One region of the Undibacterium sp. TC4M20W genome, then DNA from elsewhere that is predicted to be linked to it. Evidence: predicted binding sites of a transcription regulator. Region 1 holds the regulator's gene; each other region holds the start of a gene.
What was found. Region 1 encodes sigma-54, which starts transcription at its own class of promoters, with help from an activator protein. Its sites were predicted from a motif close to TGGCANGNAANCTGCTTT; they were not measured.

Region 2: the regulator sigma-54 is predicted to act here: its motif matches at 2,848-2,865, upstream of adh (aldehyde dehydrogenase).
Region 3: the regulator sigma-54 is predicted to act here: its motif matches at 2,868-2,885, upstream of ACO0LL_RS24115 (ANTAR domain-containing response regulator).

What each region holds. Positions count from the first base shown of each region.
Region 1 covers NZ_JBMPPI010000001.1:23,240-28,152, forward strand. The annotation lists gene ACO0LL_RS00100 (KpsF/GutQ family sugar-phosphate isomerase) at 1-232, shown strand, start outside; gene ACO0LL_RS00105 (KdsC family phosphatase) at 232-765, shown strand; gene lptC (LPS export ABC transporter periplasmic protein LptC) at 762-1,406, shown strand; gene ACO0LL_RS00115 (LptA/OstA family protein) at 1,427-1,990, shown strand; gene lptB (LPS export ABC transporter ATP-binding protein) at 1,992-2,747, shown strand; gene ACO0LL_RS00125 (RNA polymerase factor sigma-54) at 2,759-4,249, shown strand; gene hpf (ribosome hibernation-promoting factor, HPF/YfiA family) at 4,357-4,704, shown strand.
Region 2 covers NZ_JBMPPI010000004.1:369,766-374,678, reverse strand. The annotation lists gene ACO0LL_RS08040 (hypothetical protein) at 1-87, shown strand, start outside; gene ACO0LL_RS08035 (Tex family protein) at 303-2,651, shown strand; gene adh (aldehyde dehydrogenase) at 2,923-4,443, shown strand; gene ACO0LL_RS08025 (DUF779 domain-containing protein) at 4,666-4,913, shown strand, end outside.
Region 3 covers NZ_JBMPPI010000027.1:59,699-64,611, reverse strand. The annotation lists gene ACO0LL_RS24125 (methyl-accepting chemotaxis protein) at 1-1,280, opposite strand, end outside; gene ACO0LL_RS24120 (chemotaxis protein CheW) at 1,332-1,829, opposite strand; gene ACO0LL_RS24115 (ANTAR domain-containing response regulator) at 2,147-2,767, opposite strand; gene ACO0LL_RS24110 (DesA family fatty acid desaturase) at 3,017-4,174, opposite strand; gene ACO0LL_RS24105 (mechanosensitive ion channel family protein) at 4,366-4,913, opposite strand, start outside.

The DNA of each region.
Region 1 (4,913 bases):
CACCGATGGTGACTTGCGCCGTCTGATGGATGGCACGCGTGATTTCACCCAGTTGCGCATTGCCGATGTCATGAACCACGCTCCGCGCCGCATACGCCCGGAACAATTGGCTGTCGAAGCCGTCGAAGTCATGGAAACTTACCGCATCAACCAGTTGCTGGTCGCTGACGACAGCGGCAAGCTGGTGGGTGCCTTGCATATCCATGACCTGACCAGGGCCAAGGTGATCTGATGAATAATCCTGTAGATTCTGTAGAAAGAGCCAGCAAAGTCCGGCTCATGATTTTTGATGTCGATGGCATACTGACCGACGGCAGCCTGTACTTTGGGCCAGACGGCGAAATGATGAAATGCTTTAATGTGCTGGATGGCCAGGGTATCAAACTCTTGCAGCAGGCTGGCATTATCACGGCCATCATCAGCGCACGGCAATCGGCCATCGTCAGCAAGCGTGCTGCTGATCTTGGCATCAGCCATGTCAGCCAGGGTATCCATGACAAGAAGAGTGCATTTCTTGACCTGCTGGCGAAGCTGGATATCCCTGTGGAACACTGCGGCTTTATCGGTGACGACGTGATTGATTTACCGATACTGACCAGGGTTGGCTTTGCAGCCAGCGTACCGAATGCCCATGCTGAAGTACAACAACGTGTTCAGTACATCACCAGGGTCAGTGGCGGCCAGGGTGCTGCGCGCGAAGTCTGCGACTTCATCCTGCGTGCCCAGGGCAAATATGAACAGGCTTTACAAGCATATCTGACATGAAACCCCAAATGACCATAGACCGCTTCCGCATCTGGCTGGCCGTGATCCTGCTGGGCGTGATCACCATGGGCACGATCTGGGTCATGGAAGTCATACGCCGCCATGCCGATGATGAGCAAAACCGCACTTCCGCCAGATCAGCGCCTGATTACTATGTCGAGAAATTCAATTTCATCCGGCTGTCAAACAATGGCAAGGCCAATTACCATATCACTGGTGACAGCCTGGTGCATTTGCCACGGACCGACAATATAGAAATCAAGCATCCGCAGATCAACAGCTTTGACAAGGACAGGCCACCGCTGCACCTGCGTGCTGAACTCGCCGTTGTATCGCAAAAATCATCGCTGACCACGCCCAAGCGTGAGCATGACATGGTTCACCTGTATGACAATGTCAGCATGGAAAGGCCCGAGGGCCTGAGTTCACAATTCGTGCGTGTGGAGTCTGATTATCTTTTGCTCCTGCCGGATGACGATATCGTTAAAACCGACAAACCGGTTTCAATTACGACCGGCAAACTGCATTCAACTGCAACTGGCATGATTGCCAATAATTCAACCCAAGGCCTGGAATTGCTGAGCAAGGTTTACATTCAACTCAAGAAACGTGAACCAGCTCCCAAAACCGGGAATAAATAAGCAAGAAAGCGAATATGCACATGATCAAAACATCATTTAGCGTCACACGCTTGATCAGCCTGGCCTGCCTGGGCCTGGCCTGTGTTTCTGCAAATGCAGAAAAAGCCGACAGTAATAAAGAAACCATCATCAAAGCCGGTTATGGCATCAGTGATGGCAAAGCCAGCGTCAGCAGATTATCCAAGGGCGTGTCTCTGGTGCGCGGCACCCTGACCGTCACTTCTGAGAGTGCTGTCGTGACCGAAGCCCCGAATGGCGATCAGTTTGTTGTTCTGACAGGTGGCAGTGGCCGCAAAGTCACCTTCCGCCAGAAGCGCGATGGTGGCCCTGATCTGTGGGTAGATGGAGAAGCTGACCGTGCTGAATACAACCAGAGTACAGAAATCGTCAAATTCATTTCCAAGGCCAAGGTACGCTACCTCGAAGGCAAACGCGTCACCCAGGAACAGGAAGGTGAGTACCTGTCTTATGACAGCAAGAATGATGTTTTTGTTGGCACGAATTCGACCAGTGGCCAGCATGTAGATGGCTCAGGCAATATCACCATCACCTTGCAACCAAAACCAGAAAAACAGGCTAAATAAGATGACTGCACAGTCAAGCAGCACCTTGCTTGTCAAGGGCTTGCAAAAGCGCTATGGCGCGCGCCAGGTCGTGCGCGATGTCTCACTGCTATTGAAAAGCGGTGAGGTGGTGGGTTTGCTGGGGCCGAATGGCGCAGGCAAGACCACCTCGTTTTACATGATCGTTGGCCTGGTACCTTCAGATGCTGGAGATATCACGATTGATGACGTGAATATTTCGCAACTACCTATCCATGAACGTGCCGTACTGGGTTTGTCTTACCTGCCACAGGAAGCTTCGGTATTTCGCAAGCTGACAGTAGAAGACAATATCCGCGCCGTACTCGAATTGCAAAAAGACAGCGAAGGCAAATATCTCGGTGCCAAGAAAATTGAGCAAAGGCTCAATGCCCTGCTGGCAGATTTGCAGATAGAAAAAATACGTGAAAGCCAGGCCCTGTCACTGTCAGGCGGTGAACGCCGCCGCGTCGAAATTGCCCGCGCACTGGCGACCAACCCACGCTTTGTCTTGCTGGATGAGCCCTTTGCCGGTGTTGATCCTATCGCCGTCATCGAAATTCAACGCATTGTGCGCTTCCTCAAGGAACGCGGCATAGGCGTGCTGATTACCGATCATAATGTACGCGAAACCCTGGGCATCTGCGATCACGCCTATATCATCAACCAGGGCGCGGTACTTGCCAGCGGCAAGCCTGACGACATCATACAAAATGAATCTGTACGTCGCGTTTATCTCGGAGAACACTTCCGGATGTGACGGGAATCATCATGAAACAAAGCCTGCAACTACGTACCTCACAACATCTGGCCTTAACGCCGCAATTGCAGCAATCAATACGATTATTGCAGTTATCCACTTTGGAATTGCATCAGGAGCTGGAGACGCTGCTGACTGATAACCCCATGCTGGAACGTGTCGATGATCCCCTCGATCACGCCGTACGCCTGCTGGCTGACGGTGCCATCAATACCAGCAGTACTTCTGCAGATGCTGGCATGGAAGCACCGGCAGCAAGAGAAGACAGTGACAGGTCAGCAGAACCGGCTGCCGCTGATGCAGAAACCGTCATCAGCAATGACAGCACCACTTCCAGCGAAGAAGACTGGGGCTTTGATGATGTACAGCATGGCAGCAAATCTGGCGATGATGAAGATGGCCGCCCGCAGCTCGGTGCAGCCCATATCACCCTGCGTGAGCACTTGCAGGAACAGATGCGTCTTAACCTGCGCGAACCGCGTGACCGTGCCCTGGTCGAGTTGATGATCGATGCGATCGACAATAACGGTTACCTGACCGAAACATTAGATGAAATACATGCCAGTTTGCCACTGGAACTGTGCGTAGAACCAGAAGAGCTGGCGTTTGCGCTGAACATGTTGCAAAGCTTTGACCCGGCTGGTGTCGGTGCGCGCAGCCCGTCTGAATGTCTGGCCTTGCAAATCAGGCGTCTGCCAAAAGTTGCTTTCGTCACACGCAGGCTGGCATTGCAAATTGTTGAAACGCAACTGGCTTTATTTGCCCAAAGAGATTTCACCAAACTCAAGAAAATCTTCGATTGCGATGATGAAGATTTGCGCGATGCACAAACTATCATCCGCCTGTGCAAACCACGACCTGGCCTGGCCTTTGCTGCCGATGAATCGGACTATGTCGTACCCGATGTGATCGTCAGAAAATCCGGCAACGGCTGGCAAGTCATGTTGAATCAGGATGTCATGCCCAGGCTGCGGGTAAGCAGCATGTATGCCAACATCATGAAGCAAAACCGTGGCGAGGCTGGCATGGGCGCGCAATTGCAGGAAGCCCGCTGGCTGATCAAGAATATGCGGCAACGTTTTGAGACTATATTGCGCGTTGCACAAGCCATAGTCGAAAGGCAACGCAATTTTTTCACCCACGGTGCTGTTGCAATGCGCCCCCTTGTTTTGCGCGAAATTGCTGATACACTAGGATTACACGAGAGCACTATCTCGCGTGTAACAACCCAAAAATACATGTTGACCCCACATGGCATGTTTGAGTTGAAGTACTTTTTCGGCAGCCATGTCGCGACGGAAACAGGGGGTGAAGCATCTTCCACCGCGATACGTGCACTCATCAAGCAGTTGATAGGAGCAGAAGACCAGAAAAGCCCACTCTCTGATAGCAAAATTGCAGACATGCTGGGTGAACAGGGCATGGTAATTGCCCGACGGACAGTTGCCAAATACCGTGAAGCCCTCAAAATCCCCCCAGTCAGTTTGCGTAAATCTTTGTAAGCAGTCCTTGTAATCACGGTTTGAATTGCTATATATGATTTAGCTCAAGGCAAATAAATGCTGAGAGCGTATCGTTATAGCAAGCAACATCACTATAGGAGCACAGTATGAATCTCACCATCAGTGGACATCACGTCGAAGTAACTCCTGCAATTCGTGAATATGTACATACCAAACTAGAACGTATCAGGCGGCATTTCGACCAGGTCATTGATATCGCCGTCATCCTGACGGTGGACAAGCTCCGGGAAAAGGAAAAACGACACAAAGCCGACATCAATTTGCATATCAGCGGTAAAGATATTCACGTTGAAAGCCTGGCGCATGATCTGTATGCAGCAATCGATGCACTGGTAGATAAACTTGATCGCCAGGTCATCAAGCATAAAGATAAAATGCAAGACCATCAGCACGACGCCATCAAGCACATACCTGATCCGGCATCGGCTTCATAAGACCCCAGTCCTTACCTGAACAGGGTTACGGACATCCAAAACAAGGACGCTAAAAGGCGTCCTTTTTGTTGGGTTAATGGTTTTGAGGTTAACAATTTACATCAATCATTAACTGAATTGCCTTGCGACAATCCGTACACATGTTAACGTCATTCCAGCGTGCTTTTAGCTGGAATCCAGTGGCTTTCGTGGTATGCCGCAACGCTTGT
Region 2 (4,913 bases), on a different contig from region 1:
ACGGGTGCCAGACCGGTACAGGTAATCGCGACTGCCGCACCCGCTTCCCATGTGGCAAGCGCCGACATCTGGTCTATGGCTTGCTGAAACAACAAGCTCAGTCGACAAGAGCGAGGTAAACTGCCCCGGAATACGGGACAGTTTTGTTATTTTCTTGCCCGCGATTTCAATTTGTGACTGGCAGAAATGAAAATTGGGCAGAACTAAGCCTAGTCTGCGCCTGCTGTCAAGACTGGCGCAAAGTCACAAATTGCGTATCATCTGCGCCTTGATTGCTTTTTTTATGTCTGGATTCTGGATTTATGTTGCCTTCGATTGAACAAAGACTTGCCGTAGAACTGGTTGCCAAGCCGGTTCAGGTTGCTGCTGCTGTTGCCTTGCTGGACGAAGGTGCAACCGTCCCGTTTATCGCCCGTTACCGTAAAGAAGTGACCGGTGGCCTGGATGACATCCAGTTGCGCCTGCTGGAAGAGCGCCTGCGCTATCTGCGCGAACTGGAAGACCGCCGCACCGCCATCATCGCCTCAATAGAAGAACAGGGCAAGATGACACCAGTGCTGCTGGATGCCATCACCCATGCCGAAGACAAGACTCGTCTCGAAGACTTGTACCTGCCGTACAAACCCAAGCGCCGCACCAAGGCCCAGATCGCTGTTGAAGCTGGTTTGCTGCCACTGGCCGATGCCTTGCTGGCCGACCCGATGTTGAACCCAGATACCGAAGCTGCGAATTACCTGAAACCAGCCTTCACCACCGACAATGGCGACAACCCGGGTGTGGCAGATGCCAAAGCTGCCCTCGATGGTGCGCGCCAGATCCTGATGGAACGCTTTGCCGAAGATGCGACCCTGTTGCAAGCCCTGCGTGAATACCTGAATGACCATGGCATCGTGGAATCCAAGGTCGTTGCCGGCAAAGAAGAAGCCGGTGAAAAATTTGCCGATTATTTCGACTATTCAGAAACCCTGGGCACTATCCCTTCCCACCGTGCCCTGGCTTTGTTCCGTGGCCGTCGCGAAGAAATGCTGACTGTGACTTTGCGTCTGGATAGCGAAGAAGAAAAACCAAAATGGGATGCACCGCTGAACCCTTGCGAAAGCCGCATCGCTGCCCGCTTTGGCGTGAGCCAGAAAGACCGCCCAGCCGACAAATGGCTGGTCGATACTGTGCGCTGGGCCTGGCGCGTCAAGGTCTTCATGCATCTCGATACTGAGCTGATGGGCAAGCTGCGCGAAACCGCAGAAGTCGAAGCCATCAATGTCTTTGCGCGCAACCTCAAAGCCCTGCTGCTGGCCGCACCTGCTGGCCCACGCGCCACCATGGGCCTTGATCCTGGCCTGCGCACCGGTGTCAAAGTAGCGATCGTGGATGCCACAGGCAAGGTAGTTGAGTACGCCACAATTTACCCGCATCAGCCACGCAACGACTGGGATGGTTCGCTGCATGTATTGGCGCAACTGGCAGCCAAGCACAATGTCTCGCTGATCTCTATCGGCAATGGCACGGCATCGCGTGAAACCGACAAACTGGCAGGCGATTTGATCAAGCTCAAGCCTGAACTGAAACTGACCAAGATCGTGGTTTCTGAAGCGGGTGCATCGGTGTATTCTGCCTCTGAATTTGCGTCCAAAGAATTGCCTGACCTGGATGTATCCATCCGTGGTGCAGTATCAATTGCACGCCGCCTGCAAGACCCGTTGGCGGAACTGGTGAAGATCGATCCCAAGTCCATAGGTGTAGGCCAGTACCAGCATGACGTCAGCCAGTCACAACTGGCGCGCTCACTCGATGCAGTGGTTGAAGATTGCGTGAATGCGGTTGGTGTCGATGTGAATACGGCTTCTGCACCTTTGCTGGCGCGTGTCTCTGGACTGTCGTCCAGCGTGGCACAAAGCATCGTCAATTTCCGCGATGCCAAGGGCATGTTCAACTCGCGTTCAGACTTGCGTGCAGTACCGCGCCTGGGTGACAAGACATTCGAACAAGCCGCCGGTTTCTTGCGCATCATGAATGGCAGCAACCCGCTTGATGCTTCCGCAGTCCACCCCGAATCTTATCCGCTGGTAGAAAAAATCCTGGCGGATATTAAGAAGGATGTGAAGGGCGTCATCGGTGATTCTGGTTTGTTGAAATCCCTGAATCCAGCTAAATACGCCGATGAAAAATTCGGTGTACCGACCATCACGGACATCATAGGCGAACTGGAAAAACCAGGCCGTGACCCACGTCCTGAATTCACTACTGCCACCTTCAAGGACGGCGTAGAAGAAATCAAGGATTTGCGCCCCGACATGATTTTGGAAGGCGTAGTCACCAACGTTGCCGCCTTTGGTGCTTTCGTTGATATTGGTGTGCATCAGGATGGTCTGGTACATATCTCTGCCTTGTCGAATACCTTCGTCAAGGACCCGCATACAGTTGTTAAAGCTGGCCAGGTTGTCAAAGTGAAAGTGCTGGAAGTCGATGTCAAACGCCAGCGTATCGCGCTGACCATGCGCCTGAGCGATGCTGCGCCTGTAGCAGGCAGCAAGCCTGAACAGCGTGGCGACCGTAACGACGCCAAGCGCCTCAATCAACATCGCTCACAAGCTCAGGCACCAGCACCCTCGGGTAATGCGATGGCAGCGGCGTTTGCGAAATTGCGTGGGTAAGTAATAAACTTGTTGATCAGACTGTCCCAAATTGTGACAGTCTGATCAGTGTTGCGAAATAATGTGACATATGAATTTTCCACTTATCTCTTCTCCGCAAATCCTTCACCAGCATCAGCAGTAAATCCCCCTCTGTACCTTTCCTATCTCCAGTCTGCACCTGCTGTGTTTTTCTGTCAGGAAAACATTCCCATCATGGCACGCCATTTGCGTTGTTATCCCCGTGTCGCAGCTTATGCGCACCATCTAATAAACAACGGAGACCACCATCATGAACATGGCAGACATCAGCAAACTCGGCATCAGCAATCCTTTCGCCAAACGCTACGATAATTTCATAGGCGGTAAATTTGTGGCCCCGGTCAAGGGTGAATATTTCGAGAATATCAGTCCTGTCATCGGCCAGGCTTTTTGTGAAGTGGCACGCTCAACGGCTGAAGATGTGGAGCTGGCACTTGATGCTGCCCATGCTGCCAAAGTGGCCTGGGGCAAAACTTCACCAGCCGACCGTGCCAATATTCTCAACAAGATCGCTGACCGCATGGAAGCCAACCTGAGTCTGCTGGCGACTGCAGAGACTATAGACAATGGCAAACCCATACGCGAAACCATGGCGGCAGATATCCCGCTGGCGATTGACCACTTCCGTTATTTTGCCGGTTGCATACGTGCGCAGGAAGGCTCGGTTTCACAGATCGATGACCAGACTTATGCCTATCATTTTCATGAACCACTGGGCGTGGTCGGTCAGATCATTCCATGGAACTTCCCTATCCTGATGGCAGTATGGAAAATGGCCCCAGCACTGGCCGCAGGCAATTGCATAGTCATGAAACCGGCAGAGCAAACACCAGCCTCCATCATGGTATTGGTTGATTTGATCAAGGACCTGTTACCGCCTGGCGTATTCAATGTCGTCAATGGTTTTGGCCTGGAGGCCGGCAAGCCACTGGCATCGAGCAAGCGCATCGCCAAGATTGCCTTTACCGGTGAGACTGGCACTGGCCGCCTGATCATGCAATATGCTTCGCAAAACCTGATCCCTGTGACTTTGGAACTGGGTGGAAAATCGCCGAATGTCTTCTTTGCCGATGTCATGGAAAAAGATGATGCCTTCTTCGACAAATGCCTGGAAGGCTTTGCCATGTTCGCACTGAACCAGGGTGAAGTCTGTACCTGCCCTTCACGCGTGTTGATACAGGAATCCATCTATGACCAGTTCATGGCCAGGGCAATCAAGCGCGTCGCCGCCATCAAGCAGGGCAACCCGCTCGACAGCACCACCATGATAGGTGCCCAGGCTTCGCAGGAACAGCTGGAAAAAATTCTCTCTTACCTGGACATAGGCAAACAGGAAGGCGCCCAGCTCTTGATAGGCGGCGAAAGAAATATGCTGGATGGCGATCTAGCCAAGGGTTACTACGTCAAACCGACCATCTTCCAAGGTCACAACAAGATGCGTATCTTCCAGGAAGAAATCTTTGGACCTGTGGTGTCCGTGACTACCTTCAAGGATGAAGAAGACGCGATAGCTATCGCCAACGACACCCTGTATGGCTTGGGTGCTGGCTTGTGGACACGCGACGGTTCCCGCGCATTCCGCGTTGGCCGCGCCATTGAAGCTGGCCGCGTCTGGACCAATTGCTACCATCTGTATCCAGCGCATGCAGCATTTGGTGGTTACAAACAATCCGGCATAGGACGCGAGAATCACAAGATGATGCTGGATCATTATCAGCAAACTAAAAACCTGCTGGTAAGCTATAACCCGAATGCGATGGGGTTCTTTTGATTGACATTTAAGACCTCTCAACACAGAGACACGGAGACACAGAGGAAGGCAAGAGAGAAACTGAGAGACCAAAACTTGCTTCTCCTCTTTATGCTTCATTCATCTACTGGCCCATAGAGACATTGCAAAACAGATGTGGATCTTCTCCTGTTTTTTCTCTGTGTCTCTGTGCCTCTGTGGTGAGCTTTTCGGTCTTAAGCATAAACAACCGATACAAACAAAATGACCAACACACCTGCCCGCGTCACTGCCACACCTGCAGCACTCGAATTTATCAGCGTGCTGCAAACCAAATACGGCCCGCTATTATTTTTCCAGTCTGGCGGTTGTTGTGATGGCAGTTCACCGCTTTGTTATGCCAGGAATGAATACGGCATAGGCGATGCCGATGTGTATCTGGGTGATCTGGATGGCACGCCGTTTTATATGGGCAGTGATCAGTTTGAATACTGGCGGCACACACAACTGAT
Region 3 (4,913 bases), on a different contig from region 1:
AAAACTTGTTTGCTACCGGCATCTACTTTGCCAACAGTATCATTGATCAATATTTTGATTTCTTTGGCGGCACTGGCTGAGCGGTGAGCCAGATTACGGACTTCTGAAGCAACAACTGCAAAACCACGCCCTTGCTCTCCGGCCCGCGCTGCCTCTACCGCAGCATTCAGTGCAAGTATGTTGGTCTGGAAGGCAATGCCATCAATAACACTGATGATATCAACTATCTTTTTAGAAGCATCACTGATGGATTCCATGGTGAGAACGACGTCCGATACAACTTGCCCGCCTTTAATCGCTGTATCAGAAGCAGTTTTCGCCAATTGGTTAGCTTGTCGCGCATTTTCCGAATTCTGTTTAACGGTTGATGTCAGCTCCTCCAGAGATGCGGCTGTTTCTTCTAATGAACTGGCTTGTTGTTCTGTACGAGAAGACAGATCCAGATTGCCGTTCGCGATTTCGCCAGACGCATTTGCTATCGTATCTGTACCAGTACGGACATTACTGACAATGCTCAGCAAGCCTTGATTCATGTCAAACAATGCCTGCAACAACTGACCCGTTTCATCTTTGTTTGTCACTATGATGCGGCTGCTCAAATCACCATCTGCAACTTTGCGGGCAATCACAACGGCCTCTCCCAATGGACGGGTAATGCTGCGCGAAGAGAAGTAAGCCAATAAAATGCTGATGATGCTTGCTACTGTAGCGAGTGCCAAAATCATGAGTCTTGTGCTGGAAGCCTGTTGCTCAGTTTCTTCCGCCGTTGCAGCCATAAGTGCAGATTGAAATTCTATGAGTTTTTCCATGGAATCCATGAATTCTCTCTGTGCGGGCCTCGCCTGAGTATACAAAAGCTCTAATGCATGGTCCTTTTCTCCCTTGCGAGTCAAAGTCAGGAAGCTATTAAGTAAAGGAGTAAATTTCTCTTTTGCAGTAATTGAGACCAGGAGTAATTCCCTGCCCTTACTGGTACGGATGCCTTTATCCAGCGAGTTTATGGATTTGTTGATGATGCCCGTGCTCTCGTCGATGTTGGCATATTCTTTTTCTAGTGCGGAAGCATCGGTCATGAGCAGGATATTGCGCATGTTTCTGGCGACTTCATTCAACTCATCCTTGATCGTCTGGGCCAGCACGATTTTAGGGTAACGGTCATTGGACATCATGTCAATATCAGTGCTCAACTGAGTTACACGGACAAATGACAAACCGGCGAGGACAAGCAGCAAGCCGATGATCACACTGAAACTCAGGCCTAGCTTGTGAGCAATTTTCATATTCTTGAAGTTCATTTTCATTCCTTTAGACGGTATAAGTCACAGTAGCGATTAATTAATCAAAGCACTGGTCAGCAATGCCTGTTCGTTGGCAAGTAAATGGTCGATGTCGATCAAAATCAGCATTCGCTGATCTACCGTACCTATGCCCAATAAATAAGTAGATGCATCTGCGACGTCATGATGCGGAATCTGACGTATATCGTCGCTGGTCAGGGTCACTACATCGGCAACCCTATCAACAACGATGCCGACTACGCGGTCTGTTAAATGAAGAATAATGACGACGGTAAATTCGTTATAGACTGCTTGACCAAACTTGAATCTGATACGCATATCAATGATGGGAACGATAATCCCGCGGAGATTAATAACTCCTTTCAAATAATCAGGTGTATTTGCTACTGTCGTTGTGATTTCATAATTGCGAATTTCCTGTATCTTATGAATATCGATACCGAACTCTTCGGCACCAAGGCCAAAGCAAAGAAATTCTTTGTGTGGGCAATTCACATTTGCTGTGTCCTGCTGGATGATATTGGTGAACATATCTGCTCCTTTCGATCTGCCCGCGTTTATAAGTGCGGGACAAAACAAGATTCGAGTTGACGCCTGGACAATTCGCCAGCGAAAGACAAGAAACTATACGATTAGGGAAGACGGCGGTTCTGGGCCGGTGAAACCGACAATATGTCGCGGTAGAGTGGCGACAACAGACGGTATTTGATGTGACGTCCCATAACGGGGGATTGGTTATGGGGCAGACGCTACAACTTCAAGTAGCAACGCCTGAGCAGAATAATAAACGAAAATTTCCATCAGGCAATCAAGAGAAACAAGATTTAACCATCTCTGCTGACCTTAATTTACTTTCCGCTAAACAAGTTTCTAAATTGATTAATCGTTTCCTCTGCCTGCAATAGCTCAACAGCCACTTCATGAATGGGTCTGCGATTAGAGCGGGCATAGTTGCGCAACACATCGAAAGCAACTTGCCGGTTGGATTGAAACTTGGCCACCAACAAACCTACAGCCATGCTGGTTTCTCGCCCGGAAGCCAAAGCAGAAGTAAGGTTGACCTCATTTTTCTTCAATTTTTTGATTTCATTGGCGCGCGCAAGACTTGCCTCAACCGTAGGGACGATATTTAGCACATCGACTGGCTTGACCATATAGCCTACTGCACCGTACTCAACCGCCTGCTTAACGATATCACTGTCTGAAGTGGCGGACAAAAACATGAATGGTATGGATGTCTCCGTACGCAGTCGATCAGCCAGATCAAGCCCCGACATGCCAGGCATGTTAATGTCAAGCAGGGCAATATCTGGTTCCTGCATGAGGATGACATTCAAGGCATCTTCACCACATTGAGCCTGGATAATTTCATATCCCGCTTTCTCAAGAATTTTACTCAGCAATGTGAGAGTGACCTGATCATCATCAACAAGCAGCACCCTGCTTTTTATATTGACACTGGCAATCATACAAAACCTTTTCTGCTATCAGGAAACTAGCATTAATGTCAGACAATTCAGGACAAGCGCGAAAACCATAGCTTCACTTTACCAACAATCATATGATCAGAAAACAATTTGTTGGCCATATCCAGATTTACATTGAGCCACAACAATCTTTACTCATTGTTCAATCGCTAGCATCACCTAAAAAATTCATTCCTCATGACGGAGAAAAACAAAACGGCACCGAAGTGCCGTTTTTTTAACATGACGCTATCAGGCGTAAGTGCGTAACCTCAGGGAGAATTCACGCAGAGTCTGGATACCAGATGCCTCTGCACGTACGCACCAGTCCTGCAATTGCTGTACCAGTTGCTCACGGCTGACGGTAGAACGTTCCCAGATCAGGCCCAGTTCCACGCGCATATCATGCATGGTTTTCAGTGCCAGGCTATGCGCCAGTACTTCAGACAATTGCTGTTGCTGCGGTGCTTCAAGTTTGGTTGGTTCACGCTGCAATAATTTTTTGGTCGATTTCAGCATCTGCGCTTCGAACATGGCTTTTTCACGCAGGCTGGCGACTTCTTCGCTCCAGGCGCGGCGCAGGGACTTGGTGTATTTGGCCATGACGTCATAACGGTTGGTGATCACGGCTTGCAGTGTTTCCAGATCGACGACGGTCTTGATTTCCTTGAACTTGGGTTCAGGAGCGACTTTCTTGACCTTGGCCAGACCAACGATCTCCATGCTGCGGATATACAGCCAGCCTATGTCGAACTCATACCATTTGGACGACAATTTTGCAGATGTACCAAATGTATGGTGATTGTTATGCAGTTCTTCACCGCCAATCAAAATACCGATAGGCAGGATATTGCGTGAGGCATCGGTGCAATCGTAATTGCGATAACCCCAGTAATGACCAATGCCGTTGATGATGCCCGCGGCAGTCACCGGTATCCACAACATCTGTACAGCCCATACTGTGACGCCAACAACACCAAACAGCATGAAGTCGATAATCAGCATCAGGGCCACGCCTTGCCAGCTAAAGCGGGTATATACATTGCGCTCCATCCAGTCATCTGGTGTGCCATGGCCATACTTTTCCATGGTTTCCAGGTTCTTGGATTCTGCACGATACAGTTCTGCGCCTTCGAGCAAGACTTTTTTGATACCACGCGTTACCGGGCTATGCGGATCTTCTTCAGTTTCGCACTTGGCATGATGTTTGCGGTGAATCGCAGCCCATTCCTTGGTCACCTGTCCAGTGGTCAACCACAACCAAAAGCGGAAGAAATGGCTGGGGATCGCATGCAACTCCAGGGCGCGGTGGGCCTGGCAGCGGTGCAGGAATATGGTCACACTGGCAATCGTTATATGCGTCACGACCATCGTGAAGATAAATACCTGCCAGGCTGTCGCACGGGTCATGCCGTTGGACAGAAAATCAACTACTGTATCGATAAAAGTGCTCAAAATGACATGTACTCCATTGTTATTGACGGCATCTTGGTTGATTTCGCAAAAACGCCATCAACTTTTTTCATTATAGACATCGGACGGCATTGTACGCGGTTTTAGAGGTATTCACCCAATTCTAGAACTAATATTATTGCCTTGCCTCAAGTTTCTTTAGCTGGACTGTTAATTAAAGTCACAACCCGCTGACCATAGGGCAAATTCACCTGATGCTCTTGCAAAACCTGCCACAAAGCAAGATTCACGGCAGACATGACGCTGGAACGACCATTTTCAGGATCGGCAATCCAGAACCCTACCCGCAGCTCAAAGCCATCTGCCCCAAACTTCAGCAAATAGGCGGCAGGCGCTGGGTCTTTGCAAACTCGCTCGACAGTTGCGGCAGCCTGACCAAGGGTGGGCATGATTTTTCCGAGGTCGGTTTCGTAGCCGACTGTCATGTCAGTCCACATGGCGACCGTCCTGTCACTGAGGGAATAATTCTGCACCGGTGAAGACACCAGCATCTCATTCGGTATGACAGCTTCGCCACCATCGGTTCCCTGCAAGACGGTATAGCGGGTATTGATTTGCGTAACCCGCCCGCTATATTTATCGACAGTGATCATGTCGCCTATGGACATGCTGCGGTCAAGCAGGATGATGAAACCGGATACATAACTGCTGGTGATTTTTTGCAAACCAAAACCCA